Regions from separate parts of the Cohnella cellulosilytica genome, predicted to be linked through region 1. Evidence: riboswitches for the same ligand, from Rfam matches in the RefSeq annotation. Region 1 holds a riboswitch; each other region holds the start of a gene.
The links. Region 1 has a riboswitch for cyclic di-GMP ahead of ACFFT4_RS20240 (transglutaminase domain-containing protein). Riboswitches for the same ligand answer to the same signal wherever they lie in the genome.
Positions count from the first base shown of each region.

Region 2: linked by a shared signal. The riboswitch ahead of ACFFT4_RS02890 (fibronectin type III domain-containing protein) and the one ahead of ACFFT4_RS20240 (transglutaminase domain-containing protein) in region 1 are both predicted to bind cyclic di-GMP.
Region 3: linked by a shared signal. The riboswitch ahead of ACFFT4_RS07425 (flagellar assembly protein A) and the one ahead of ACFFT4_RS20240 (transglutaminase domain-containing protein) in region 1 are both predicted to bind cyclic di-GMP.
Region 4: linked by a shared signal. The riboswitch ahead of ACFFT4_RS22360 (PilZ domain-containing protein) and the one ahead of ACFFT4_RS20240 (transglutaminase domain-containing protein) in region 1 are both predicted to bind cyclic di-GMP.

Region 1 is NZ_JBHMDN010000028.1:107,400-114,879, reverse strand. Features, by position in the region: gene ACFFT4_RS20245 (SdrD B-like domain-containing protein) at 1-5,449, shown strand, start outside; cyclic di-GMP riboswitch class I at 5,566-5,653, shown strand; cyclic di-GMP riboswitch class I at 5,688-5,773, shown strand; gene ACFFT4_RS20240 (transglutaminase domain-containing protein) at 5,789-6,604, shown strand; gene ACFFT4_RS20235 (class D sortase) at 6,681-7,367, opposite strand.
Region 2 is NZ_JBHMDN010000006.1:137,509-144,988, reverse strand. Features, by position in the region: gene ACFFT4_RS02895 (hypothetical protein) at 1-645, opposite strand, end outside; gene ACFFT4_RS02890 (fibronectin type III domain-containing protein) at 665-4,798, opposite strand; cyclic di-GMP riboswitch class I at 4,859-4,955, opposite strand; gene ACFFT4_RS02885 (GNAT family N-acetyltransferase) at 5,319-5,996, opposite strand; gene ACFFT4_RS02880 (mannonate dehydratase) at 6,097-7,062, opposite strand; gene ACFFT4_RS02875 (D-2-hydroxyacid dehydrogenase) at 7,081-7,480, opposite strand, start outside.
Region 3 is NZ_JBHMDN010000010.1:293,920-301,399, reverse strand. Features, by position in the region: gene ACFFT4_RS07435 (LysR family transcriptional regulator) at 1-584, opposite strand, end outside; gene ACFFT4_RS07430 (branched-chain amino acid aminotransferase) at 707-1,777, shown strand; cyclic di-GMP riboswitch class I at 1,900-1,988, shown strand; gene ACFFT4_RS07425 (flagellar assembly protein A) at 2,051-3,940, shown strand; gene ACFFT4_RS07420 (HD-GYP domain-containing protein) at 3,965-4,966, shown strand; gene ACFFT4_RS07415 (class I SAM-dependent methyltransferase) at 4,963-5,661, opposite strand; gene ACFFT4_RS07410 (MerR family transcriptional regulator) at 5,665-6,654, opposite strand; gene ACFFT4_RS07405 (SDR family NAD(P)-dependent oxidoreductase) at 6,918-7,304, shown strand; gene ACFFT4_RS07400 (class I SAM-dependent methyltransferase) at 7,345-7,480, shown strand, end outside.
Region 4 is NZ_JBHMDN010000032.1:40,731-48,210, reverse strand. Features, by position in the region: gene ACFFT4_RS22385 (MBL fold metallo-hydrolase) at 1-190, opposite strand, end outside; gene ACFFT4_RS22380 (thioredoxin family protein) at 204-770, opposite strand; gene uptA (undecaprenyl phosphate transporter UptA) at 807-1,418, opposite strand; gene ACFFT4_RS22370 (cupredoxin domain-containing protein) at 1,612-2,067, shown strand; gene ACFFT4_RS22365 (dehydrogenase) at 2,137-2,448, shown strand; gene ACFFT4_RS22360 (PilZ domain-containing protein) at 2,518-3,213, opposite strand; cyclic di-GMP riboswitch class I at 3,316-3,402, opposite strand; gene ACFFT4_RS22355 (histidine kinase N-terminal 7TM domain-containing diguanylate cyclase) at 3,486-5,141, opposite strand; gene ACFFT4_RS22350 (class I SAM-dependent methyltransferase) at 5,318-6,508, opposite strand; gene ACFFT4_RS22345 (DUF6483 family protein) at 6,505-7,167, opposite strand; gene ACFFT4_RS22340 (alpha/beta fold hydrolase) at 7,160-7,480, opposite strand, start outside.

The sequences.
Region 1 (7,480 bases):
GGACGTGACGATCAAGGCCGACCCGAATGCTGGAGGCCCGGCGTGCGGCGGCGGGACGGATCCGGGAGGTCCTTCCGTTCCACAGACCGTGTATGGACAGTGGGAAGCCTTCAAAGTGGAAGATGTACATATTCCGGGAAGTCCGGCGATAGTTGGCGGAGAGGTTGAGTACAAAGTAGGAATCCGCAGCGTTCAGAGCAATGCCAATGCGGGAGCTCTGCAGAATGTAACGTTTGTGGAGAATTTGCCGTCAGGAATACCTGTGAGCGATTCGACCGTCTACGATGGAAAAATTACACCGGGGTCGCACTCGCCGATCTCCGGCAACTATAATTCAGCGGCGAATACAATCACATGGAGCGGCATTACGCTGGAAGCGGGACAATCGTTTGAAGCGACGATCGTGCTGGACTATCCGGACAATCTGGGGGGGACGAGTCCCGGGAATCGCCAGAACACCGTAAACATTACGTATGATCCCGGTGACGGCCCGATTGACGGCGGAACGTTAACGGCCGGCGGCGAGACCAAAACGGTCACAACCAAGGTGGGGCCTCCGGTTGCCGGAGCGCCCGGTCTGTCCAAGTCCAGGCAGTATGATTATCGTTGGCATGACCAGGATCAGTGGTTTATTATTTCCGGCATCCAGAATGCGGCTAACGGGACGAACAACGTGCCGTTGAAGGATCTTATTTTGGAAGACGCGCTGCCTCCGGATATGAACTACACTTCAATCGCGATTCCGGCCGTTGCCAAGCTGGAATATCTGACGGGAACGATCGGCACTGGTGCTGATGCTGACGAAGGCTGGGTCAATCTTGGAGCCAAATCCGCAGGTACGATACAGATTGGCGAAAACCAGGAGATTGATATCCCGGATAACGAATATCTTAAAGCATTGCGTTGGACGTTTGATAAGCTTGACGTAGGTCAAACGATTGGCGATATTCGCATTAACGGCACCGTGCTGGAAAATAGAAACAACGACAGCACGGCTGTTGCTCATGGCGATACGGTTACCAACACGGCAACGTTGAATTATCAAGCGCCGGGCTCGGCGCCCGGTTATGCGTATGAATCCAAAACTCCGGTAACTGCCCAGACGAACTTTAAAATCAATGCGCCCAAGGCATGGCTGAACGCATCCAAAGAATTAACGCCGCCAGTCGCCAACTATCGTCCGCTCAGCTTAGTTCCGTTTACGCTGACGGTCGGAAACGATATTAGAGCGACCGGGAATTACGTCGATCCTGTCGTGTACGATTTGCTGCCGGTGAATTTCGATTATTACACCGATCCGAAGATCGTAGATGAGGCAGCCGCTCTTGCCGCTTCCTTTACTATTGAGGGCGATATTACGACGCCTAAGCCGACAGCGACAATCGTGGATAAGAACTATAACGGTACCGGTAGAACGCTTGTTAGATGGTCCTGGGCGGATACGGATGGCGTGAAACTGCACCCGGGGCAAGAGTTTAAGATTAAGTATAAGGCCCAGGTAAGAGCGGGAACGCCAATTGGAACCCATTACGAGAATGAATTGTTTATTACGACTAAAGATCCTGACGTACAATTCTGGCACAGCGGGGATACGAATCAGTATGCGCCTGACTCTGCAGGATTGGATGCTTGGAGAAACGCAAACGGACCCATTCACAATCCAACTCTCGAATCGGCAGACTCTGATCCGACCAACGCCTACTTCTGTAAAGCGACAGCAACGATTGAGGTGAAGAAAAGCACCTTCGTTCAATCGACGAAGTGGAACCGCGGCGATCTTGCTCCGATTTTCATGGTGGGCGATGGCAGCGGCTATACGGGCGCGCCGGCCATCCCGGTTCAACCGTTTGACACCGAGCCAGGATTGCCGGACTACACGGAATTCCCATATTACAGTGTAACGTACGAGGGAGGAACGGCTGACTACAAGCTCGTTATTCGAAACAGCGGTAACACGCTGATCAGCAGTGTAGATGTCATCGATATTTTGCCCCATGTCGGGGATAATGCGGTGAGAGTTTCCGGTTCGTATGAAGCCAGAAATTCGAAATGGCGGCCAAACTTGGCGGAGGTCATTTCATCCGGAAACGATCTGATCTTCACTTCCAGTGCAATGAATGGTAGGAAGGTCAAGTACGATTTGAAGACGTATTACAGCAAATCCGTGAATCAGGACACCGTTGTAAATTTTGCGAACGTGACCGGCAGCAGAGAGGGTTGGACTGCCCAAAGCGACTATAATTCCGACGATCTGACCGATATCAAGTCGCTGTACTTCGAAATTTCGAACATTAGAAGCGTCGACAGTCTGGACCATGAAACCCTTGGATTTGCCGCAGGCGATTATATTGTTTTGGACTGGAAGATGGATGCGCCTGTAGGGACGCCGGTTAACGAGATCGCTTGGAACTCCTTCGCGATTCAAGCGACAGAGATAAGCAGCAGCGGCGGAGATAAAATGCTCCCAACTGCGCCGAACAAAGTCGGATTTGTGATCGACCCCGCAAGCACGCATATACCGCTTGGAGAAATTGGAGATTTCGTCTGGTTCGACAGCAATAAAAACGGAATCCAGGACGAGGAATTCAACGGAGACGGCGGACAAGGAGCAGGCATCAACGGAATCACTGTCAATCTGTACAAGGACGGCAACTTCTACAAGTCCAGCAAAACGGGTTACGATATTAACGGCAGACCGGGCTACTATTTGTTCCAAGGTCTTGAAGCAGGCGATTACGTAGTAGAATTCGTACTGCCCGAGCATTATCTGCCGACGATCGCCAATGCCGGAGGAGTTGATCCGAGCAATCGCGAGAACCAGACAGATTCCAACTTGACGACAAAAGGAACCACTGACAGTGCGGGATACACTCCGTATAGAACAGGCACTATTGCTCTTGGGACGGCCGAGAAGAACAGAACAATCGATTTCGGTCTAATCGAGACGAATCCGCCGAGCCCGGATGATGAATTCCCGGCGATCAATGTCGAGAAGACCATCGATAGCGTGGCGCAAGGCACATCTTCCAAAGTGGCTCCGAACAAGGAATATGTGTTGGATGGCAACGAAGTCCATTACAAAATTGAACTGAGCAACGATTCATCCGTGACCATTCATAACATCAAGTTCACAGATGAATTGGACGGAGGCAAATCCGGCTACACGTTTACCAAACTGATCTACGACGGTGAAGAGATCGCAATAAGCGGCAACACCAACAATAGACCGGATATCATTACCGACCTGGATCAACCGAGCATTGTTATTAAAAGCTTGGACAAGAACAAGAGCATCGTTCTGGAAGGCACCTACAACGTCGTGTCCGCCGACATCGACGGAACCGATCTGGTGAACAAGATCGTTGTGAACTACAACGAATCTCCTGACCCGATCGAGGACGAAGTATCGGTTCCTACTGCCGGGGTTAAGGTCGAGAAGACAGCGAGCGCGCTGCAGGTTGCTAAAGATGCTGTAAACATGATGATCGACTATATCGTCAAGATCACGAACATCGGCAGCTACGATCTGACCAATCTCAAGATTAACGACTCGAAGTTCGGATCGATCCCGAATATTCCGTCGCTGCTGGTCGGAGAGACCAAAGAAATTGTATATACCTATCTGGTAAAAGCTTCGGATCAGAGCGGGACCCGGGTTGTTAACCAAGTCGGGGTAGAACCGGACGAAGTGCCCGAGGTTACGGATGAACATGAAATTCCTGTCGTTATCGTTCCGGTAGGTTCTATTGGCAACTACGTCTGGTTTGACGAAAATGAGAATGGTCTGCAGGACGCTAGCGAGAACGGAATCAACGGAATCACAGTGAAATTGTTTAACGATACGGGAGTTCAAATCGCTCAAACATTCACTAGGGATCATGAGGGCAAAAAAGGATTTTATCTGTTCCCAGGTCTGCCGCAGGGTAATTACAAGGTGCAATTCATTATACCTGACGATTATGGCGTAACCACGGCAGAAGCAGATGGAACGGATTCGACCAATGATTCCAATACGACGGATAACGAGGGAATAACCTCTATCATTCCAATCGGCGGCTCCGATCCCGATTCCGTATGGGACGATCTTACGATTGACCTTGGACTGGTTCCGCGCGGAGAGATCGGCAACTATGTGTGGTTGGACCGCAACAGAGACGGCATTCAGAATGATGCGGATTCCGACGGAGTAAACGGTATTGAAGTGGAGCTGTACAAGGATAGCAAATCGGGAACGCCAATCGCGACTGCGATAACCCAAACCAAAGACGGAAAGCCAGGCTACTACCTGTTTGACAACCTGCTGGCCGGTACGTATTATGTGAAATTCATTGTCCCTGTTGATTACACCAAGACTACAGCAGGCGTTGGCGCCGACGACAAGGATTCCGACCCGACAGACAATGACGGTTTCACGGATCAGATTGTGATTGGCGGCGCGCCCGGATCGCCGGATTGGGTAGATCATACGATCGATCTCGGTTTGATTGCGAACGGGGCTATCGGCAACTATGTGTGGTTGGACAGCAATTCCAACGGCAAACAAGATGAAAACCAAAACTATGGCGTAAACGGAATTACGGTCAAATTGTACGATAAGGACAAAAATCCGCTTGCTGAAACAAAAACGAAATCCGACAATTCCGGAAAACCGGGCTACTACCTGTTTGATCACTTGGTAGGTGGGGATTATTACGTTGAATTCCTCATTCCAAGCCGATATAAACTGACGAAAGCAGAGGAAGCCGGAGTAGATCCCGAGCAGGATTCCAACCAACTGACCAAAGGCTTCACCGCCGTGATTACGATTGGCGATGGTGTCGGTCAAGTGTGGGAGGATCTCAGCATTGACGTTGGGTTAATCTACGTCCCAAGCTCCGGAGGAGGCTGGACGCCTGATCCGGGACCGTCGGAGACGCCGCAGCCGACGGAGGAGCCGAAGCCGACCGAGACGCCGGGGCCGACGGAAGATCCGGAGCCTTCGGAGACGCCAGGCCCGTCGGAGACCCCGGGACCTTCCGAGACTCCGCAGCCGAGCAAGCCGATCGAGAAGGTAGAAGAGAAAACGACGAACGAGAAGCCGGTCGAAGGAACAACGGAAGTTCCTAAAGGCGGCAAAGTTAAAGTCGGAGAAGAACCGAAGCATGGCACGGTTACGATCACGCCGGACGGCAAATGGAAATATACGCCGGACAAAGACTACAAAGGCAAAGATTCCTTTACCATCATCGTGATCGATTCGGAAGGCAATGAACAGGAAATTCTCGTCGAGATCGACGTGGACGATGTTCCACTCGGCGGGGTAGACGCCGGAGGCAAGGCTCCGGGCAAAGCATTGCCGAAAACCGGGGAAGACAGCCCGCTGCCGCTGCAAATCGCGGGTCTGGCGCTTATTGCTGCGGGAGTGATCTTCCTGAACCGCAAAAGAATTTCCCTTATCAAGAAAAAATAGAGAATAGAGTAAGAGATAGAGAACAGAGATAAATTCTACTAAACCTGCCAAGATTATTGGCAGGTTTTTCTTGCTTTTTCGACGGAATTTCGCTATAATTTACTTAATTAAAGCAAGCTCGATAACGGCAAACCTGTCGAAAGACAGCGACGCAAAGCTAGAGGGTCTTCCCTTCCCATGGAAGGATGATAGCCAGCTACCGAAAGACTGGGCTTTTTTTGTTTTATTCGGACAAGCTTCACGATAACGGCAAACCTGTCGAAAGGCAGGGACGCAAAGCTAAAGGGCCTTCTCTTCCGCGAGGAATGGCAGCCAGCTACCGAAAGGAGTTTGGGGTTTATGTTTAAACCTGCCAGGTTGCTGTTAACGATTTTCATTCTCTTCGCTGCGGTTCCGACTCTCGCTTTTGCAAGCGCGGGAGCGAACAAAGCGGCATTAGATACGAGCGCATTGACCAAGGGCACGATCGGCATTCGCCTGGCGAGCAAGCCGACTGTGGATATGAAAGCGAAAATATCGAAGAACGGAACCAGCTACACTTACACGCTGAACACGTCCGCGGATGGACAGATCGTATGGCTGCCGCTGCAGATGGGGAACGGGCAATACGAGGTTATGGTGCTCGAGCGAGTTACCGGCAACAAGTATCGTGTGAATCTCACGGAGAAAATCAGCGTAACCGTTAAAAATACGCCCGATGTGTTCTTGAATTCCACCTTATCGATCGCCTGGGAGAACGCGGGCAAGACGCTGGCCAAGACGAAGCAATTGACCAAGAGCGCCGCGACCGACGAACAGAAGGCGAAAGCGATCTACGAATATATCGTTCGCAATGTCAGCTACGACAAAGATTTGGCTCGCAAGATCACCTCGGATTACGTTCCCGACATCGACGGTACGCTCGCTTCGGGCAAAGCCATCTGCTACGGCTACGCCACCTTGTACGCGGCAATGCTGCGCAGCGAGGGCATTCCGGCCAAGCTGGTTATGGGAAAATCGAATTTGGTCGACGAATATCATGCGTGGAACGAGGTTTATCTGAACGGGAAATGGGTCGTCGTCGATACGACGGTGGACGCGGGGTTGAGCAAAGGCGACAAGAAAGCAGCGTTCGCGAAAAAGGCAAGCGACTATGCAGCCGCTAAATATTATTGATTAAACTTCGAAGCGTCCGGAATCGTCAAAGATTCCGGACGCTTTTTTTTTTTTTTTTTGTGTTTGCAGAGAGGCTTCAACCTTGATCTTCAACCCGTTCGGCGCGAACGATGAGGCGGTGCGTCGGATTCACGAGCGGGTCGCATGTGATTAAGGTGAGGGTGGCTTTGTCCCCGTCGTTGTCCAGCACGGACAGGTCGGTTGGAAGCACGACTTTAATGTCGGTCACTTGATAGACGAAGCTGTCGTTTCTCGTACGGATGTCGATCCGGTCGCCGATGTCCACTTCGTTAAGCCGGTTGAACATTCGTCCTTTCGTACGGGCGCGGTGGGCTGCGACGGCCGCGTTGCCGATCTCGCCAAGCGGCGCGGTTTCCGTCATGTGACCGGCTCCGACCTTCATCGTCTGCGTCGTCGCCCCTTCCAGAATCGGCAGCTTCAGCTCGATTTTATCAATTTCGATAATTCCGATCGTCCGCTCATCCATCAGCTCTTCGGGAGTTTCGGACGGCTCGGGTTCTTCCGTTCCTGTCTGCTCCAGGCCTGCGTCAAGTACATGGGAGAGCCGGCTGTACTCGCTTTGAATATCGTAAGAGCGGGCGGGCTCGACGGGTGACAAGGATTGCTCCAATTGCTGCAAAATTCGCTGCTGTTCCCGATCCTGCAAATACTCGCGAACCGTCGGGAAGGCCAGCAGGGCGAGGCCGGCTGCGATCAGAACGTAGGCGGCGATTTTCGTGACGGCTGTTCCGGTTAGTTTCATAGATTTACCATCTGCCTTTACCTGTACAGGGTGCGTTCAACCTGAAATAATAAACTATCGGGCTGAACAAAATCTGTACAACGAGGCAATAAAATTTGCGTTCCTCTCGAAAA
Region 2 (7,480 bases), on a different contig from region 1:
ATCCAGCCCGAGCTGCAGAGCGGCCAGGTATTCATCCAGTACAGCTTCGTAACTTCCGAAGTCCGCTTTCAGCGACAGCATGAAAGAAACCGCCGCTTCCAGTTCGAATTTTTCTGCAACGGAACGAATTTCCTTCAGAAATATTTCATCGTCTTTCGATTCGGTCGTTATGGCTTGGGGGTTGGAAGGAGCTTGTACGACGGAGCCTTCCGCCAGTTCCTTGATCTGCGTCGCCACTCTCTCGGCAAGGAGAAACGCATTCCAGATTTCTTGCTCTGTATACCCCTCGGACGCAAGCCGATTCAGACCTTCCTCGCTAATTCCCGCTTCCAGCAACTGTTGAACTCGAACGTCTTTATCCTCACGATTGTCGGCATAGTCCGCGCTCTTCAGCTGCTCCAAAATATCATTCCATTCCTGCCCCTTTGCCCTCATTTCCAAAATATACTCGGAGGTCGCGCCTGTAAGGTTCGATAAATCTGCAGCTATGATTCGGTCGTTCTCACCCGCATCTTGTGCGGAGACTTCACGCTCTTGTTGTGAATTGTAGCCCCCCAGCGAGAAGATAAGCGCTTGCGAGATCAGGACGATTACCACCGTTGTAACCATCCATATTTTGTATCGCTTCTTCAGTTTGCTGTTCATCTATTCCACCCGCATCCTTCTATTCGACTTTATAGGTGATTAAAGAAGCCTCATTGGTTTTGGCCGTAAAACGAATGATATTAACCGTTGTTTTAAGGGCATTCGAAATTCGGAAAACAATCCTTCCCTCGCCAATATCGCTTACAATCATATTCGTCCCGTTGATCGGCCCGACCGCCACTTCAATCTCCGGCGTCGCTGCGCTTAAATCCTGAATTTCCAGTTCATCCGGATTATACGTCACCGTCACAGTTCGCTCCGTCAATCCCGGTTGAACGGGAATCACGACAACAAAGTTAAAGGTTGTGCCTTGCCCTGCATCCACCGTTAACTCGGGAATCGTACGAGGCTTGATTGCGTTCGACCACGGACTTATTCCCCCCGTATTCGAAGCCCTAACCCTGTATACATGCATCGTATTCGGAACAAGATCCCGATGGGTGTAGCTCGTTCCGGTTATTCCGCGAACGATCCGCCCATCCACTTCCAGATCGTAGCTTAAGGCGCCAGGCGACGCATCCCAATGAAGCTGAATATGATGCGTATTCGTATCCGCTCCAAAGCGGGTTGGCGTAATCGGCGGCGTCGCCTTGGTAGACAGCTCGCTCCAATCGCTCCAATCGCCGGCATCATCGCCGCTCTTGGCGCGTACCCGGTAGGTGTGCAATGTATTAGGCAGTAAATTGCGATGAATATAGGACGTAGCTGCGCCAACATCCACAATGGCGGAGTCCGCCTCAATTTCGTACCCCGTTGCCCCCGCAACGGCTTCCCATTCTACAGTGATTTCAGAAAATGTCGCATGAAGCCCGGTAATGACCGGAGTGCCCACCTGCGTGGCCTTAGTCAACGCAGCGCTCCAGGGCCCCGTCAAAGAACCGCTCTTGGCCCGAATACGGTATGCATGCCAAGAGTAAGGAAGCAAGCCGTCATGTATAAATTCAGTCACGTTCCCAACCTCAATAATCTCCCCGTCCACCATAAGGTCGTAGGCTGTCGCGCCTGGAACCGCCAGCCAGGAAAGGACAATCGACGTCTTTGACAAGGCTCTGGCATTTAATGCCGGTATGTCCAGCCCGGTTGTTGCGATCAATAAGTCGCTCCATAATCCCGCTCCTGCTTGGCTGATCGCTCTGACTCGGTAAGCATGCTCTGTGAATGGCATTAGATCGGAATGCGTATACGTCGTATTTAAGCCATTTGTAATCACTTGTCCATCCGCTTCAACTTCATAGCCTATCGCGCCAATTACGGGTTCCCATGACAACGTAATCCCGGTGCTGGTCGATACCGCCCGCAGGTTAACCGGTACTCCTGACAATGTCGTTCGGGTAATCGGTTCGCTCCAGTTCCCTGTTGCGGACTCGCTTCTGGCGCGGATTCTGAAAATGTGTTCCGTATTGGATTCTAATCCCGAATGATCATATTGGGTGCTTGTCCCGACATCGACCACGACTCCATTTATCTCAAGCTCATAGAAGACAGCCCCCGTCGATTCATCCCATTCGAGTGAAATGCGGTCGCCAGAAACCGCTGTAGACCGCAGGTTCCGCGGCACGGATGGCAATGTAATGACCTGGACGGCTTCGCTCCACCCGCTCGAACCCTCACTATTCCTGGATCTGACACGGTACGTATGAATCGTGTTCGGCTGTAAATTTTCATGTAAGTAGTGTGTATCTGCAATACCCTCAAGGATCGTCCCATCTATTTCAAGATCATAGCTGGTTGCTCCCGAAACCGCGTCCCAACTAACGGATACAGATGTATCCGTTGCTACGGTGTACAATGAACTTGTAGCCCCGGGCACAGTAGATTTAGCCACTATAATACTCCATTGACCGAATCCGCTGGAATTGCGCGCCCGAATTCGGAATGTCCTTTGAAGGTTCGGGTTAAGATCAATCTCGGTATAGGTTGTACTATTTCCGTTATCGATTACGGTGTTGTAGGTTTCGATGTCATACCCGTCTGCGCCCGTCACTTCATCCCATGTCAGCGTTACGGAATTGCTCGTTGATTCAAGACGGATATTGGCAGGAATACCGGGCAGCGTCCAAACTTCTTGTATCGGCGACCAACCGCCTTTAATCCCGTTATTTACGGCTCTTACCCTATACCTGTGCAAAGTTCCTGTCTCTAACGGAGTATGGGCGAAAGAAGATTGATTGCCTAATGGATAGAGGGTTCCATCCGCCTCCATCTCATACCCATTTGCATTAAATGACGTCGTCCACTCTAGGTTTATGGCATTCTCTGTTGCGACTGTCGTAAGAACGGGCACTTCGAACGGCGATAATTGGCTTTGCGGCACAACTTCCTTTGCCCCGGACTCGCTTGCCCAATTTAATAAAATTCGAGGCTGCTGACCTCCGCGATTGGCATATTCGATTTGAATCCCGTACTCTTCTCCGGCCTCAAGCGGCAATGACCCGGAGAATGTGCCGTTTCCCGTTTCCTCCCACTTATCGATGAGAAGCACTCCGTTTACCCACAACTTCACACCGCCTCTCACGTCCATTTCGAACTCATAGGTCTCGGAGTAATAGGGGGTTACAGTCCCTGTCCATCTGACGGACATGTTCCCGTCGTTAAGCCCCGGCTTGGATACCGGCAATATATTGTTCAGATTTACATTCTCATCAACGACAGCGGATAAGTCGCCTGTCAGATCGGGCTCAGAATAATACTCCGCATTTAATCCGTAAATTCGATAATTTAATTTCGTCCGGGCATCTTCGCCTATTCCGGTAGAGACAAGAGGCTTCTGGTTTGCAGTGAGGCTGCCGCCTATGGCAACGACTCCCCCAGTCTGCAGGCTCAGATGGTTATTAACCTGAATATCGTCGCGAATGAATAAATCTCCCGAGTTGACCCGGATGTTCGCCGTTTGGTTATTGGATACCAGGTTGCCGACAACCATTTCCTGGGTGACATTCATATCCACCTTGGTATTAATGTGCAATTGATTGGAAACCAGAACGCGATCGGCCCGTACGTTCAATTGACCATTGTTGTAGATCAGGCTGCCTGCCATGAAATCGCCTGACACCTCTACGGCCGAATCATTATTCAAATGGAGCGTCCCGCCGATCCACAGATCGCCTCGAATTGACGATCCTGACGACTGCGGCGCAAGGATGTTCATAGTCAGGTTTGTATTCGCGTTTAAGTTGCCCTTAATGGCCAATACTCCATAAACGGTAAGCGTTAAATCCCGGTTTGTATTGATCCCTTCCGCAATCAAAAATACGGGTTTGTCCGGTGATCCGAACGTAGCCGAGTTGTCCAGATTCAGATGTCCCGTCTTCATCACGATTTGTTCGTCAGGACTCCCGGCAATAGCCGATTCCAGATCGCCTGCGCTGCATCCTGTGCAGGTTGAAGCTTGCATTTCCATCGTCGAGATGAGTTGCTCCATAGAACTTAATTGAGCATTCAGGTAGGTATTGATCGCCTGTCCCAACCCCTGGACCTTAATAGCAGGAATGGCATTATGTTCGTTACTCTGTCGGCCCGATAATAGGATCGTGTCTCCGGGTTGTTTATTTTGCACCGCTGGCAACCCGATATTGGGCAGAGACATTTGACGGATAACCGGAACGACTTTTGCAATCGTTATGGAGCGAATGGAGGTAGAAGCACTGACTGGATCAGCTGCCACGCTTAGTCTGCCGTCCGACACTTGGACTCGATTTTTTGCCGTCTCGTAATTTCCAGCCGGAAGAGCCAATTGATCCCAGAACACCACATCTTCTACACGGAGCGTGTTCATGCTCCCGTAGACGGAATTGCCGACACTGACTTCAACCTCGTAGCTTCCGGAAGGCAGTTCAATCTCCCATTGTCCTCCGGGTTGAACAATAATCGATGAATCCAACGTAGAGGGCCCGTAGACAGCTTCGTTTACCGAGAAGGAAGTATGATCAAAGTTCCACCCGTACGTATGCCCGTTTCTCTCTCCATAAATTTCTCCGTAATCCGGTATAGGCGTATCTCCGGCGGCGGTTGAACCTCCCCCAAATTGAATATGGATATCGGGCAACATCGAAGAGGCTTGGACCGGATGCCCTCCCCATGTGAGAACGAAGATTTGTGTAAGCAAGGCAAAGCATAAAATTTTGGCGACTATGGAAACAAACGAACCCTTCATCTCACATTCTCCCTCAGATAGATAGATTTGGAATTAAAAGAACGCAAAAAAAGCCTGAGAGCGGGCAACCCGGCGGCCATAGCAATCGATTTCATTCGATACCTTAGGTCCGTGGCTTTGCGTCCCTGTCTTTCGATCAGGTTTGCCTTTTTCAGTTCGCATGGCTATAAATCTTTGTAACTTTGTGATTAAATAGGAATAATTGCCCTTATATTCAGACAGTTTACACCATTTTCCTATTATGTTCTACTCATTTTTTTCAATTATTCATACTTTCGACATACGAGACAGTAAAACAACAGAACTACAGTTCTTAGAATAATGGTCTGGTTGTTCTAGTATATCACTCCTTATTTTTCCGTTGTTCCTGCATGTTCGCAACTCAAAAAGGCGACACAGGAGGGATGATCCCCTCGTCGCTAGCGAATTGGAATAATCGCGATAAAACGTATACGAAAAAAACCTGCGGCCGAAGTTGGCAGCAGGCTTTTTTATGAGACGCGGGATGGGAAGTCTAACCTTAATAAATGGAAATATCGGTTCCATAGAGATGAAGACAAAGACGTTTAGCAACAGACTGGGAAGAATAATTGTCCCATGATGTACTGTATAAAGGGAGCCTCCGGGACCGGCGTATCGCTTGAGCCCATGCGGACGTTACGCGCGTCGCGTATCCCTTGCCCCGATAATCCGCCAATGTCTCGACTCCGGCCTCTGCCGCTTTATCGCTGCTTCTTGCGCTGAAACAGACGGATACGGCCATGCCGTTTTCCGTCACCATAAAACAAGGCTCCCGAAGCTTCAGTTCCTTTAATAGAGATGGAAACCCCGCTTCTAAGCTGGATTTGTTGTCATCGGTGACCAACGCGGCGTCTGTGCAATCCTTTACGACTTTCGGGAATACAAAGGCCGGACCCGTCCATAAGCTTTTAATTCCTCTGTCCTTCTCCAATGCCCGAATGACAGGAGCAAGCTGCTCGGTTGGCTCATTCCGGCTCATCAGTTGTTGAACGTCATGAATTAAGCGTTCCGGCGTATCGCTCCGGAATCTGACAATGCTGCCGGACCCGGTGTGCCCCCAGAAAAAACGAGGTGCAGGCTGGTTTGCAGGCTCATTAATCGTTGTGATGCGTCCATCGCGATCGTGAACATAGAGCACTTCGGCTTGGATGCTCATCAGCTCCAACGGATTGTACAAAGGTTTGCCTCCTCTTTGGTTTATCCTTCACCCTTTCCCTGTGCGATTTTAATGATCATCAAATATCACTCGCTCTCGGCCGTAATCTGTAACGAGAATATCATTTTCGATACACTCCGTCCATCAGCCCTTTAATGTAGCCGACGGCGAACAGGCGGCCCAGCGTCTCGTAGCCGGGATTGCCGTTCTCCTCGCCCGCCATCGTCGGGACGTGGTCGGGACGAAGAGGGCCGTCGAAGCCGACCTCGGCATAGGTTCGAATGCATTCGTACATGTCGGTCATCCCGTCGTCGTGGAACGTCTCCTCGAAGCGTTCGGGCGTGCCTCTCGTATCCCGGAAGTGGACGAAGAACAGCTTGTCCTGCTTCGCGAATCTGCGAATCGTAGCCGGGATGTCCTCGCCCGCGGCCGACAGCACGCCTTGGCACAGACAGATGCCGCTGTACTCGCTCGGCACCAGATCGACGGCCCGCTGCAGCGCGTCGGCGCTCGTCACAATGCGCGACATCCCGCGGATGGGCGAGATCGGCGGATCGTCCGGGTGCAGGGCGAGCTTGACCTTGGCTTTCTCAGCCACCGGCACGATCGCCTCCAGATAGTATTTTAGGTTCGACCACAATTCGTCTTCGCTGACCGGCGCGTTTTCCGAATACGGCGCGTCGGCGACAAGAGAATGGTCGTAGCTGGAGACGAGCGCTCCCCCGCGCGTCCGGGTCGCGGTCGACGTTCGCAGCCAGTTGAAGTCGGCCATGAAATCGTAGCACCAGACCGGAATGCCCAGCTTGCCCATGTTGACGATCAGCTCCTGCACGGTCGCGATCTCCTCGTCGCGTCCCGGCTTGCCGAGCTTGATGAGGTTCGCGGGAGGACGGGATTCGATCACCTCGATCCGGAGGCCGGCATTCTCGTAGCGGGTTTTCATCTGCATTAGATTCAGATAGTCCCAAGGCTTCAGGCCGTTCTGCTCCGGCGGCAGCGCGGCCACCCCGTAATTCACGCCCATTTGCTTGCACAGCGTCCACAGCGCCGATTCGTGCGTGCCGAGCCTTTCCGCTAGCTTAAGCATTCGGTTCCCCTCGTTCGCTTAATATTGTCGGGCCGGATCGACGCGATTAAGCGCCGGCGGCCGATCTTGCACGTAATCCGCCAGGTTGGCGAGGAAAATATCCGCCGCCCGTTCCTGATACCGGTCCGTCACCCCGCCGTTATGGGGCGTCACAATGACGTTATCCATCGTCCACAGGGGATGGTCGGCCGGCAGCGGCTCCTGCTCGAAGACATCCAGACCCGCTCCGGCGACCTCGCCCGTCCGCAGCGCCGCCATCAGCGCCTCCGTATCCGTCGTCCCGCCCCGGCTGACGTTGATGAAATACGCCGTTCGCTTCATCGCGGCAAACTGCTCCCGCCCGAATAGATGGCGCGTCTCGGCGGTCAGCGGCATAATGGCCACGACATAGTCGCTTTCCCGCAGCAGCTCGTTCAGG
Region 3 (7,480 bases), on a different contig from region 1:
AGAAAAGGGAAGCCCGCCAGCTCCTCCATCGTCATCGCACGTTGGCCGGGAGGACACCATTCGCTCGGAAGCAGGGCGACGAACGGGTCGGAGGGCAGCGGGAGAACGGAATAATGCTGCGACTGAAAATCGGATTGGAACGGGAGACGGGTGACGATAAATTCGAGATCGCGGTTCTCCAGCAGCTCTCCGAGCAGGAAGTGGTCTCCTTCCTGGATTTTGAAGGTCACCTGCGGATATTTCTCGGTAAATTTGCGCAGAACAGGAGGGAGCAGGGAGACGCAGGAGACGACGGCTCCGATTGACAGAACGCCCTGCACGCCTTCTCCCAGCTCCTGCACGTAGGTTATCGTATCCTCGAATTGCTTCATCAGGACCAGCGCTCTGTCCCTTAACATTTCGCCCGCCTGGGTGAGCTGCAGCCGCTTGCCGTTGCGGTCGAACAGCACGACGCCGAGCTCCTGCTCGATCAGCTTGAGCTGGCGGCTGAGCGGGGGCTGTTCCATGTTCAGCTGCTTGGCCGCGCGGGTAATCTGACCCTCGTGCGCGATCGCCAGAAAATACCGGAGCTGCCGCATGTCCATCTCGATTCCTCCCATACTCTAAAGGTATGCATCACCGATAAAACAGATATTATCAATATACATCGCACTCTGGTATCATTCAATTATAAAGCGCGTTCAATCAAGGAGGAGACTATTCGGACATGGCACACGCAATCCCGGTAGAACGGACGACCGCATCCAAGGCGAAGCCGGACGCTTCGACGCTCGTTTTCGGCAAGCATTTTACGGACCACATGTTTATTATGGAGTACAATTCGGGCCAAGGATGGCACGATCCCCGCGTCGTTCCTTATCAGCCGATCTCGCTGGACCCGGCCGCCAAGGTGTTCCATTACGGCCAGACCGTCTTCGAGGGCATGAAGGCTTACAAGACGCCGGGAGGACCGGTGCTGCTCTTCCGTCCCTTCAAAAATCTGCAGCGGCTTAACCGCTCCAACGCCCGTCTGAGCATTCCGCCGATCGACGAGGATCTGGCGATGGCCGCTCTGAAGCAGCTGCTCAAGGTCGACGAGGACTGGATTCCGACCGACGAAGGCACGTCGCTGTACATTCGTCCCTTCGTCGTCTCGACGCAGGCGACGCTGGGCGTATCCCCGTCGGAAAGCTACTATTTCATGATCATTCTGTCCCCGGTAGGCTCGTATTACGCGGAAGGCATCAACCCGGTCACCATCTACGTGGAGTCGGAATATGTGCGCGCGGTTACCGGCGGGGTGGGGAACGCCAAGACCGGCGGCAACTATGCGGCGGGACTTAAAGCTCAGGAGGAAGCCTCCGGCAAAGGCTATTCCCAAGTGCTCTGGCTGGACGGCGTGCACCGCAAATATATCGAAGAGGTCGGCAGCATGAACGTCTTCTTCAAAGTCGCCGGCAAGGTCGTCACGCCGGCGCTGAACGGAAGCATTCTGGACGGCGTTACGCGGGATTCCGTTATCCAGGTGCTGAAGCATTGGGGCGTGGAAGTCGAGGAGAGAACGATTTCGATCGACGAGCTGGTCGAGGCGTATCGGAAAGGGACATTGGAGGAAGCGTTCGGCACCGGAACGGCCGCCGTCATTTCTCCGATCGGGGAACTGAACTGGCAGGGCGACAAGCTGACGCTGAACGGGGGACGGACGGGGCCTCTGTCGGCCAGAGTGTACGACTTCATGACCGGCATCCAAAGAGGCGCGATCGAGGATCCGTTCGGGTGGGTCGTGAAGCTGGAATAGGCCGGCACGCGATAAATCTCTTGAAATTGTTGCGACTATAGACTTATAATTGATATCGAAGCGTGACGTAAATAGGCGGAGATATTCATTTGTTCTAGTTAAATATACATCGAGGAGACGCACACACGAAAAGGCAAACCCTTCGAAAGAAGGGGACGCAAAGCTATGGGCCTAAAGAACTCCCCAGTTCAATGGCTGCCAGGCCGCCGAATGGAGCGTTAAGGCACCTTCCCATTCGGGAGGTGTCTTTTTTGTTGTCGAGAGGTGTTGAGCTTGAAGAGGCAAATATCCGAAGCCGAGCTGAAGAAGCTGATCCATCAATTGGACATCGACAGCGAAGGCAGGGAAGCGGACGATGACGCCTTGTCGGTGTCCGGCGAGCCGGACGGGAACGGGCAGGGCCCCGCGCGGGACGGAACGATACGGATTCGCAACCAGCAAATCTACGTTCAGGACCCCGCTGCCGGCGGAGAATACGCTGTCATTTATCCGATGAGCCCCGTCCGGCTGTTCGTTAACGACGAGGAAGTCGTATGGGAAGCTCCCGTACGGGCCTCGGACAAAATCGTCTGGAAAGTGGAAGAGCAGCCGCTGTTCGAGATTACCGTCTCGGAGGACAAGCTGTTTGCTTATCTGCGGCTGTTCGCGACGGAGCGATACGCGGCCAGAATTGTCGACGACGGCCCCGAGCGGAGGGTGACCGTCCGGGCGGAGGACGACGAGAGCATCGTGCTGAAGACCGTCCAGCTCGCCGACGTGGTGGCGAAGCTGGAGGCGATGTCGATCAAATCGCGGATCGAGTTCGCCGCCATCCAGCAGGAGCTGCTCCGGCCCACGTTCGAGCCGATCGTCGTGGCCAGCGGCAAAGCTCCCGCGGATGGGGAAGACGCCAGGCTGGAAATTTACTTCGACCAGCAGGTGCGGAGCGAGTTTTTCGAGGTCGAGGGCGCGATCGATTTCCGCAATCACCTGCGGATTCCGACCGTGCAGAAGGGCGATCTGATGGCCCGCAAAATTCCGATGGTGGACGGCACCGCCGGGTACGACGTTCTGGGCAACGTGACGCTGCCGACGCCTCCCAAGGACTTGTTTATTCTGGCCAAGCCGAACGTGGAGCTCACTCCGGAAGGCCAGGTGATCGCGCGCAAGCAGGGACGGCCCCGAATTACGGGCGGGAAAATCAAGACGTTCGACGTCTCGACCTCGTACGTCGTATCGGGCAACGTGGACATCTCGACGGGCAACATCGTTTTCTCCGGAGACGTGATCGTCTGCGGGGACGTTACCGACAATATGATCGTCGAGTCGCTGGGCAACGTCTATGTATACGGGAATGTGTTCAATTCCACGATTACGGCGACGGGCAGCATTAACGTACGGGGCAACGTCATTTCGAGCCGGCTGTATTCGGGTTACTTCGGCGTGCTGTTCAATCGCCTCTACCATACGTCGAAGCAGCTGTGCGATTCGATCGAGAAGCTGCTCGAGGCGTCCAGGCTGCTGGAGGGCGCGCTTGAAGCGAAGCGTCAGCCGGTCCGCTTCGGCCAGATCGTGCAGCTGCTGCTGGAGACGAAGATGAAGGACATTCTTCCGGCGATCAAGGAGCTGCAATCCGTCATCTCGAACATACGCAACATTCGGCAGACGGAATACGAGAAGCTGAAAGAGATTTCGGAAATCTTCACGAAGCCGACGCAGCTGATCGAGTCGGCGACCCGGGAGTTCGTGCAAGGCTTTCTCGCGCTGCTGCAGGACACCCACGGAGAGGTGGCGCGAATGCAGGAGGAGCAGGTGGAGATCAGCATCAACCAATGTCAGGGAAGCGAGCTGAAATCCAACGGCGACATCGTCATTCATCGGGACGGCGTGCTGCTCTGCGAGCTGTACTCGGCCCGGAACATCGTGTTCCTCGCGACTCAGGCGATCTGCCGCGGATCGCGGCTCGACGCCGGCGACAGCATCCGGGCGATCACCGTCGGAGGCCAGACCGGAGCGATATCGGTGCTTAAGGCCAGGCGCAAAGTGCAGGTGGAGAAGATGTATTCCGGGCGGGTGTGCGTCGGAAGGTATTGCAAGGATATTTTCGAACCGATCGGGCAGACGGTGTTCGACATTCCGGCTTTGAAGAGACATAACGGATCGGATGACGCGAGGCAAACCTAAAGATAAGCAGATGGTGGGATAAACATGCTGGGGAGTCAAATGAAGGCCTACATCGGAAAAAGAGTCAACCGCAACATCTACAACGAGAGCGGAACGTTGATCGTTCCCGTCTCGCGCGTGCTGACGGATCGCGATATTCGGCTGCTCGCGAGACAAGGCGTTACCCTGTGCGAGCAGGACGTGGAGGCGGTGTCGATCGTTTATCTGATCGAGTCCGCGATCCGGGAAGTGCGGGAGCTGTTCGAATTCGCGAAGCAGACCGACCGAATCCCGTTCGCGCGGGTTCGCGACAAGGTGGTTCCGCTGATTCTGGAGCTTAGCAATCATCCGGATCTGAACCAGACCTTTCGTTATCTGGAAACCTATGACGAATATGTCTATCGCCACAGCGTAGCCGTGGCGCTCTTGTCGAGGCTGATCGGCAAGGTCAAGGGATTCGACGAGGCGCAGCTGACGGAGCTGACGATCGCGGGTTTCCTTCACGACATCGGCAAATCCAAAGTTCCCGGAGCCATTCTGAACAAGCCCGGAAGATTGACGGAAGAAGAGTTCCGCATCGTGAAGGAGCATACGGTGTTCGGCTATGAAATTCTGAAACGCTCGGAGGGGGTGCCCGATCGTCACGCTTACGTAGCGCTGCAGCATCACGAACGCGAGGACGGCAGCGGTTATCCGCTGGGGCTCAAAGGAGACGGGATCGATCAGTTCAGCAAAATCGTCGCCGTGGCCGACGTGTTCCATGCGATGATGTCCAAACGGGTATACAAAAGTCCGCTCCCGCTCTGTCAGGTGCTGAAGGAGCTGGCGGACAACGTCTACGGATCGCTCGAACCGGGAATCACGCTCGCGTTCCTGAAGCGGATCATGGATATGCTGATCGGCAACCGGGTCGTGCTGACGGACGGGCGCGAGGGCAGGATTGTGATGGCGAGCGCCGCCGATCCCGTCCGCCCCGTCGTCGAGGTGGACGGACAATATATCGATCTGAGCGCGGAAGGGTCGATCGCGCTGGAGAGAATGATTTAGCCTCCGCCCGGGCGCTTCCGCCACCAGACGCCGGCGCATTCGGGCACGCGGACAAGCCTGCCGGCGGCGACCCGGTCTCCCAGCTCGTCCCCGAAGAAGAAGCGTGTCAGCCGTTCCGCCTGTTCGGCGTTGTCGAATTCATAGTCGGCGCGAATCCAGCGATGAGCGAAACCGTAGCGTTCCGTCAGCTGGCGATAGTACGGAAGCAGGAAATCCGGCGGGGACGGCGTTTCGCAGCCGGTGCCCATCGTCTCGAACAAGATCGCCGTGCCGCCCGGGCGAAGGACGCGCTCGACCTCGCCCATGACCCGCTCCAGGTTGCGCTCCCACTGCGGGACGTTGGCGGCGGCGAGATAACAGACGCTCCAGCCCGAGACGACCAGGTCGGCGCTGGCGTCGGGCAGCGGGAGCTCGCGATGATCGGCGACCCGGACGGACCAGTGATCGAGCCCCGTCTCCCGCAGCCGTTCGGCCGTTAGGCGGAGCATCGCCTCCGCGGCATCCATGGCGACCAGGGAGCCGGCAGCGGGGGCGAGCACGGCCGACAATCTTCCCGTTCCCGCTCCCATATCGACGATATCCAATCCCCGAACGGAGACAAGCTCCTCGATCACGGGCAGCAGACTCGGCTGTCTGGCAATCAATTCATCGTATTGCGCGGCTTCATTTGCGTAGATGGCTTCGTGATTCGGCATCTTTCATTCCTCCTTGCGGGCATATAGAATGTGCAGGCGTTCGTTCAGACGGCGGAGTTCGGCGGTATATCCGTGTTCCAGAAACCAACGGACCAGGCTGCTGGCGGAGGGAAAACCCGCGTGGGCCTCGTCGTCCGCCGCGGGGACCATCAGATCGGCGATGGCGACGCGCCCCGACGGCTTCAGCACTCGGTCCATCTCCTCCAGCGCCAGCCGCTGCTGGTCTCCGGACAGATGATGGAACGCGAAGCTGGAGACGACGAAGTCGAACTGCTCTCGCAAATAGGGGAGCGCAAGGAAGTTGCCGAGCCTCGTCTCCATGCCCGGATGCTTCGTCTGGCACAGCCGGAGCATCTCGCGGGACTGGTCGACCCCGGACATGACGCATCCCCGTTCCAGAAATTTGCCCGCCAGATTGCCCGTTCCCGTTCCGATGTCAAGCCCGCGCTCTCCTTTTGCCGGGACGACCAGCCGGACGATTTTCTCCAGCGCTTCCGCGTAATCCGCGTAATTCCCCGATCCGGCGGCTACCCGTTCGTCATGGGTCGGCGCCAAGCGGTTGAAGTTCCAGCGGTCCTGCCAATTTCCGCGCTGCTCCCTGAGCCGTTTCGAAGCGGCAGCCAGGCCGAAAATATGCTCGATCGGCAGCCCGCGTTCGTCCTTCAGCAGCCCGATCATGCGATCGGTCATGTCGAGAATTTGCCGCAGCTGCAGCCATTCGGACATCAGGATCGACCTCTGAAGCTCCAAATAATACTGAAGCTCCCCCATGCCGTCGACCTCCCATTTTTCAAGCGCCAGCTTGATGTCGGACAACGACATGCCGGCTTCGCGCAGCGACACGATCGTCTGCAGCCGCCAGATATCCTGATCCGAGAACGAGCGATAACGGTTGGACTCCTGCTTGGCGGGCGACAGCAGCCCTTTTTTCTCGTAAAAGCGAATAGCCCGCGGCGTAATGCCCAGCCTGTCGGCCGCCTCTTTAATGTTCACGCCGATTCCCTCCTTCCGCTTCTATTCTAAACGTTGTCCCAACGTCAATGTAAAGAGGCAATCGTTCGGTTGTGCTGCGCGCCCGTCGGACGGGTCGCGAAGTCTGCGGGGGCGCGGGCGGCAGCTTCGTTTGCGGTTGGTTCTATGAGCGATGTCATTTTTTATATGACCGAAGTCATGACCGCAATCACTATAAACGTTGAAAAACTGAAAATATAATGGGGAGGCGGCATCATTTCAGGGCAAGGGAGAGATGGGGAACGATGGACCATGCAAGAATCGCGCTCGTGACCGGCGGCAATCAAGGCATCGGGTTCGAAATATGCCGGCAGCTGGGAGAGCGCGGAATCACGATAATCGTAGGAGCCAGGAACGGCGGCAAGGGCGGGCAAGCGGCGGACAAGCTTGCCGCCGAAGGAATCGAGGCCCATGCCGTCGAGCTGGACGTAACCGTCCAGGAAACGGTTGACCTTGCCAGGGAGCGCATCGCGTCCAAGTTCGGGAGGCTGGACATTCTGGTCAACAATGCCGGCATCTTCCTTCCGGAGGGATTGCCGAGCGAAACGGACGTGGAGGCCATTAAAGCCGCATACGAGGTAGAAGGAGCGAGAGGGCCCGGTGTTCTTGCGCGAAATCGCGAAGGCGTGTAAGGTAACGTTATCGACGAATGGACGAGCGCAAGGAGGCCCTATGGAATTAAGCGTAAATGCGGCGATCTCGCTTGCCGTGGCGGCAGCGGCCCTTCTGGCCGCCTGCTCCATTGTGTGGACAAGCTGGCGGAACGGCATCTCGCCGATGCCGTCGTCGGCCCTGGTGCGAAAGGCCG
Region 4 (7,480 bases), on a different contig from region 1:
CCCCGCCGATATGATCGAAATGAGCATGCGTCAGCAAAATCGCTTCGACCTTCAGACCGTCCAGCTTGCGCATCAGCGCTCCGTCAGCCGTTCCGGGGTCGATGATTACTGCGTGCGTTCTATCTTCGTTAATGACGACGTAGGCGTTCGTCTGCAGCGCTCCAAGCGCGAATCTTTGAAAAGTCAGCATCGTGCGGCGTTCCTCACACTCCGGACAGAACGTCGCGGATTTCCTCCAGAATGACCTTCTGATAGGCGTTGTCTTCTCCGTAGCGGCGTCCGATTTCCTGTCTCGCCGCGTTCAGCTTCTCCTGGTAATCCGGCGCTTCGCGGTCCGTATTTTCCGCCTTGAATTTATTCATCGGTTCCTGCACGTATTTCGGACGCGCGCCCCACTTGCCGAGCAGATGACCGCCGGTGTCGATGAACAGCACGACCGGGATGGCACGGCCGCCCATCGTCAAATGCTGATCCATCAAGTCGAGGTTTTCCTCCATGATCAGCACCTCTGTCGGGATGCCCGCTTTCTCCATCGCTTTGAATACGACCGGAACGTTGCGCACGACGTCGCCGCACCAGTCCGCCGCCAAAATCATGCAGCGCAGGTCGTCGCGGTTGTTGAGCGACTCGTAAAATTCCTCCAGCTCGGCCGTATGCCATTCGAACCGTTCCAGCCAGGACTCGAACGTCTCCCGATTTTTCGTCATACCTTCGATAAATTGGCTGGGGGACAACCCCTTATGTAATTTGCTGGCGATCAGTTGGCTCATTCGAATAAACTCCTCTCGTTCCGTAGTATCTTTATTTTAGATGCTTTTGCCTCTTTTACGCAAATATTGGACGAGAAAAAAGACCACAAGCAGCGCGATGGCGATCAGAATAACGGGCTGCACGTAAGGAGCCGCCTTCTCGTCGATCTTCTCCCAGTTCTCGCCGAGCGAAGACCCCAGCCATACGAACAGGATCGACCACGGAATGGAAGCCAGAATCGTCAGCCAGGTGAATTTCCACAGATTCATGCGCGCCATCCCCGCGGGAATCGATACGACCTGGCGCATGACCGGCACGAACCGCCCCGTAAATACGATAATCGGCCCGTATTTCTCGAACCATTTTTCCGCCAGATCGATATGCTTGGACTTCAAGTGCAAATACTTGCCGAACCGGTTCAGGAACGGCCTCCCCCCGTAGCGGCCGATCGCGTAGAGCAGCCACTGCTGCAAAATGGCGCCGATCGTTCCGCAGACGACGGCAACCGGGAAAGAAATAATGTCCTGATAGACCAGATAGCCGGCATACCCCAATACGATCTCGCTCGGAATCACTTCGATCGCCAAACCGATAATAATGCCCCAATACCCCAAGCTCTCGACCCAGGCCAGCAATTGCGCCAACCATTCGTGCAGCGTGTCCATCATCGTTTCCAACCCGCTTTCTTCCCCATTGTTAAATCCTTCCGCTCCTCGGACAACCGTCTTCATTCTAGCACAGCCCCGCAGCCGCCTTCCAGTTATACGGCGTTCCCGCAAAATCGTTGCAGGCTTGTCATGAGCGGACGGGCCCCGGCATAGACTTCGAGTAGGTGGACAAAGTTGAAGAGGAGAGAGCGGCATGAATAAAATCGTCATCCTTAACCGCAAGAAAATCCAGCTGTACGCCATTATCGCGGCGCTCGTCATTTTGGCCGGCGCGTATATCGGTTGGCAGCAATCCAAACCCGCCATCGCGCCTGCGGGCGACGAGACGGCCAAGCAGATTCTGTATTTGACGACAGGAGAATTCACGGCTCAGGGAGACAACGGCAAAAAGCTGGAAACCTACCTGTTCTACCCCGGCACCGTCGTCGCCAAAAAAGGCGTGCCCGTCGAGCTGCGCATTACCGGCATCAACGGCCAGTCCCATCCGTTCGTCATCGAAGGCTTCGACATCAAGGGCACCATCAGCAAAGGCAAAACGACCGTCGTCAATTTCACTCCGAAGGAAGCCGGCATCTACACCATCGTCTGCCAGACGCATTCCGATCCGAAAAGCGGCGGACCGATGGTCGGCTATCTCGTCGTCCAATAACTTCGCGCTCGCGGTAACCGCCCCTTTTTCTCCTGCATAGGGTATGGGAGAGAAAGGCAGGCGTAGCCGATGAAAATGTTTCAGGAAAAACATGCCTCCCCGCTGCCTTCGCCGCGCAGCATCCGCCGGGCATGCTCGAACGAGCTGTACCGGACCGTCAAAAGGCTGAAGCGGCACATCCCCGCCCCGCTCGTCCGGGAGGCCGAGGAGCTGTATTTCAAGCGGGTGATCGGCAATCTGATGTGGATCTCGGAAAATAAAAGCAACCGCAAGAAGCTTGCCGATTGGTGGGACGAGGAGGTCAGCGCCGACATCGCGGAGCTGTGGGACGTCGATCGCGTCAAGCTGACGCAAGCTTTCCGGGACGCGTTCGGCGGTTGAATCGACAACAAGGGTTGGACGCCGTTAGCGGCTGGTCCAACCCTTGTTCTTGGCGTTCTCCCGATAATATTAACGTTTCTTGCCCAGGGCGCGGCGGGCGTCGGCGTTTTTCTGAACCTGCTGGCGCAAGATAAGCGCGCGCAGCGGGCGCAGCATCTCGGGCTCGAGCACGTGCATTTTGGCCCCGCAATAGATCCGGTCCTCCTGCCTTTCCCTGCGCACGATTTCCAGCTCGCAGTCGAAGGTGATCCCGATTTCGATCGTCGCTCTCAGCCTCGACTTTGCGGCGAAATGCGGCGCGTCCGGACCGGAAAAGCTGATTCCGGATATGCTGATATCGTGAATCGTAAGGCTTTCCGAGTTCTGGAGTTCCCGTCCCGCCCCGGAATCGCCCAGGACGCGGACGACCAAGGCGTTCCCCTCGATTTCGACCCGGGGGTACTCCCGCCTTTCCTTGAATCTTTTCTGCAGCTCGGGGGGCTGGAGAATCGCGATGGCCCCTTCGTATTTCGCGAACACGATGGACGACATCGACTGGATTCCCGCCGGCGAATATACGGTCATCTTTACCGGCTCTCCCAGCTCGAATTGCTCGAATTCGGGAAGCTCGACCTCGAACAATTCTCCTTCCACATGGGTCATGACGCCGGTCGTGACGAAATTTTTTCCTTCTACGACGGTCCGACAGTGCAGAAGCACGTTTAAGGGCAGCAAATCTCTGTCCAGTTCGGTTAATGCGGCTCTATTGTCTTCGGTATGCGACATCTCCGCGCAACCACCTTCCCGCCATTTTGCTTAAGTCGGATATAAAAAAACAGGCAACTCTATCGGAGCAGCCCGTTTCGCCTGAATCATCCCTGTAGGATTATCGGCAGCCAGGCTGTCATCGTCCGCTGGACATTAGACCCTGTGGCTTTGCGTCCTTGCTTTTCAGCAAGTTTGCGTTTATCGCAATCCGTTTTCCGCTGGAATAATTGTACCATATTCGCTAACTTTCCGTCATATGTTTTTTGCGTCTCCGCCAAGCCCCGCCCCGGTCAGCGCACCATGACGACGCGGTTGCGGCCTTCATTTTTGGCCTTGTACAGAGCGGCGTCCGCGCTGGAGAATACCTCTCGCAAATATTCCTTGGGATCGGTGAATTTCAAGTTGTCGCTGGATTCGGACAGCACGCCCATGCTGATCGTGACGCCCACTTTATCCGGTCCGGCCTGCACCTGGTTCTCCCCGACGGCGAGCATGATTCGCTCCGCCAGCAGCTCCGCCTGCTCCCGGTTCGTATGGGGCAGGTAGACGGTGAACTCCTCTCCTCCGTATCTTGCCAGAATATCCGTCCGCCGCAGCATCGAACGAACGATCTCCGCCGTGCTGCGAAGCACCTCGTCGCCGACAAGATGGCCGTATTTATCGTTAATTTGCTTAAAGTAATCGATATCGAACAAGAAAATGGCGAACGGAATTTGATACCTCATGTTCAGCAGCACTTCGTGCTCCAATTGCTGCATCAGATACCTGCGGTTGAAGCACCCGGTCAGCCCGTCGGTGACGGCCATCTGCTCCAGCTTCTGGTTCACGCGGAACAATTCTTCCTGTATCGTGATCAATTCCAGGTTTCGCTCGTGCAGCGCCTCGTTTTTGCGATTCATCTCCACGACCAGCTTGCGCAGCTCCGAGACGTCGTGGAAGGTAATAATCCGCCCGAGCAGCGTTCTGCGGCTGTCCAGGACGGGCGATATTTGAATCGACACGTGCCTGCCCGACGAGTCCTGAAGCGAAAATTCCATCTGCAGCTTCTCTTGGGGATGATGATTGTAGCGGTACAGAAATTCGTAGACTTCCCCCTGCACCTGCAAAGGGCCCAGAAACTTCTCCATCTCGAACGTCTCGCCTTTGGCGACTTGCACGAGCGGCGAAGCGCCCCGGTTCACTTCCAGCACTTTGCCGTTCTCGTCCACGACGATAACGCCGGTGGTCATATGCTCGAAAATATCCCGTTGGGCCATGCTCAAAATATCCAGCATGCCAAACCGATAAATCGCGATGACGAAGCAGAGATCCGACAGTAAAATGCCCATCGAGAGCAGGCCCGGAACGACCGGCAGCCACTCGACCAGCAATACGTTCACGAATACGTCGAGCAGCCCGAGCCCCGTCAGTACGAACATGCCGATTAAAGCGGTTGCAAGCTGCTTGCGCTGATTCACGGACGTTACGCTCCTCAGAGCGTGAAACATATTCAGCAGGGCGACGAAAAGGTAAGCGAATTGAACGAGGACGAGCAGCCACAGCAGCGGGCCGTATTCCCGTTCGGTATAGCCGTCGACGACCGGGGCCATGAACAGCTTGCCCGGGTTCCACATCGCCGCCGCGATGCAGACGACCGCCGGGCCAATATACAGCAGAACCCGGCTCCCTTTCAACTGGGTCGTTCGATTCGCGAGGAAAAAAACGAAGAATAACCACCCCGGGCCAAGCATTCCCAAGGCCACGAAGGATAAATTGATGAAAAACAGTTGAACGTTGGGAAAATCCGTCAGCTTGACCGCGAACTGTCCGAGCGGCCACAGCATCATGATAAAATGAAAAGCCAAATACACTTTATGCGTCGTCGTAATTCTGTTAACGGCGATAACGCCGATGAATAGCAGAAAAAGCATCAAAAAAAGGATAAAATCGATCCATTGGATTCCCAAGGCATTCACCTTTTCATAAAAGGGCTGAATAAAAAAATGCGGCAGGCATGTTTGATTTTACCATATCGCCGCTTTTTCCGACAACCAGATATCCGCCGAAAGACTTCATTCTAGTTATTTTTCGTATATTTTCAAGGACTTTTTTACTTATTTTTATAAGACCCCGGTCTTAATAATCAGTTTTCCCGCTCCATAAAGGGTGAAACGGACAAAAAATCGCGAAAACGCTCGTATTCGGCGCGAAGATTTTCGATACTGGCAGGGGAGCTGCCGCGGCTCTTGACCGCGCGGATCAGCAAATTTTTAGGCGTATGCTCCAGATCGATAAACTCCAGCATTTGCGTTCTGTAGCCGGCCAGCTCCAGCAAATTCGCCCGAATCGCATCCGTCGCGAGCGCCGCGAACCGCTCTTTCAAAATGCCGTGCTTAAGCAGCGGCTGCAGAACGGGCTGGGAGATTTGACGAAACAGCTCGTGCTGACAGCAAGGAACGGACAAAATGACGCTCGCCCCCCAGCCGATCGCCTTCAGCAGCGCCGCGTCCGTAGCCGTATCGCAGGCGTGCAAAGTGACGACCATATCGATGGAAGCCTGCCCCTTGAAATCCGAAATGTCCCCTACCGCGAACGTCAGCTCCTCCCAGCCGAGCTCGGAAGCCAGCTTGGAGCAAGCCTCAATGACGTCTTTCTTCAGATCCAGTCCGAAGATGCGAACGGGAAGCTTCATCTTGACCGCCAAATAATGATACAGGGCGAAAGTCAGATACGATTTGCCGCAGCCGAAATCCACGATGTGCAGCGGCTTGCCCCGCGGCAGCTCCGGCGCGGCGTCGGCCACCATCTCGAGAAACCGGTTGATCTGCCGGAATTTATCATACTTCGCCTTGACGACTTTGCCCTCCGGCGTCATGACGCCGAGGGCGACCAGAAACAGCACCGGCTCGCCTTCCGGAAGAACGTACCGCTTGTCCCGGTTGTGCGTCTGGGGAACCGCCTTGCTCGCGGTTCCCTCTTGATCGGACGTTTTCGCCCGCGCGATCAGCGTCAGCTCTCCCTTCTTGTTGGCGAGAGCCTGAATATCGGCCTCCGTAGTCTGAATCAGCGCCTGCTTATAGCTTGTCATTTCGTTCGCAAGCTTGGCCGCCAGCTCGTCCGCGTTCACATTTTCATGGAACGCCTTGTTGTCCGCAAGCCGTTCGAACTGATAGCGCAGCCCGCCCTTGAGCGTAACGGGCCTTACGGTCGCCTTGCGCGCGATCGTCCCGTCCTTGCGTCTCGGGGCGCTGAATACGGCTTGCACCAGCCGTTCCTCGGCGGCTATTTTCTCCAATAAAGCGAGCCATTCCCGTTGACCGACTTTCCCGTTCACGATACCTTCTCCTTCATCAACGCCGCCCATTGTCGGCGTCCTTCTTCCAGCTCTTCCCTGGTCAAGCCTCCGGCTTCGAGAACGTCGTCGCCGGAAGCCGCCAGCCTTTCATAGAACGCCGTTCCTTCTTCCTCCGTCACCGCCTGATCGTCCGCGAGCTCGTAGAGCTCGTTTTCCGCATCCGCCAGCCTGCCTTCGGACTCGTACCACTGCCAGAGCGCCCGCTTCGTCTCCGCGGACGGCTCATAGGGCTCCAACGCCTTCATCAGCTCCGACACTTTGTCGCGAATGTCCCAGCCTTCGATCTCCATGCCGCCGCGAAGCATGAACAAGTTCAAACGAAGCGCCTTCTCGTACCTCGGCACGCTCTCCCCGGCCTCTCCCAGATCGCTCAGCAAATCCGCCTCCTGCTGCAAAAATGCCGCAACGACGGCCACCGATTCCGCATTCGGACTTCCCGTTACCGACAGCATGGCCAGCAGATCGTCGTCCGACAGTCCCATGGCCAGCCGCGAACGCAGGCGCAGCTCCCGGCCGAGAAACTCGTCAATCAGATCGAGCGCCTCCCGCTGCTTCTGCTGCTGCCTCAGCCCCGCCGCTTTGCCCAGCGCGAGGCCGGCTTGCGTCAACAGACGAATCAGATAATCCCGCTCAAACACGATCAGTCCTCCGATTCCGTTCCATAAAAGAGCCTATGCACCCGGCCAGCGCCTCCGGGGCCTCCATCATTCCCATATGTCCGACGCCCTCCAGCGTAATCGCCGTCACGTTGTCTCCGGATACCGGAAACCTTTTTTCCGGCGGAATGACCTCGTCCGACTCGCCGGCCAGCAGCAGAATCGGCAGGTTTAACCGCTGGAGGACGGACACGCGATCGGGCCGGGCCCTCATGCCGAGAGCGCAGCCCGCTGCGCCTTCCGGCGACGTCCCGTAGCCGATTTCCTTCGCTTTCGCGATCAGCTCCGGCTTGCT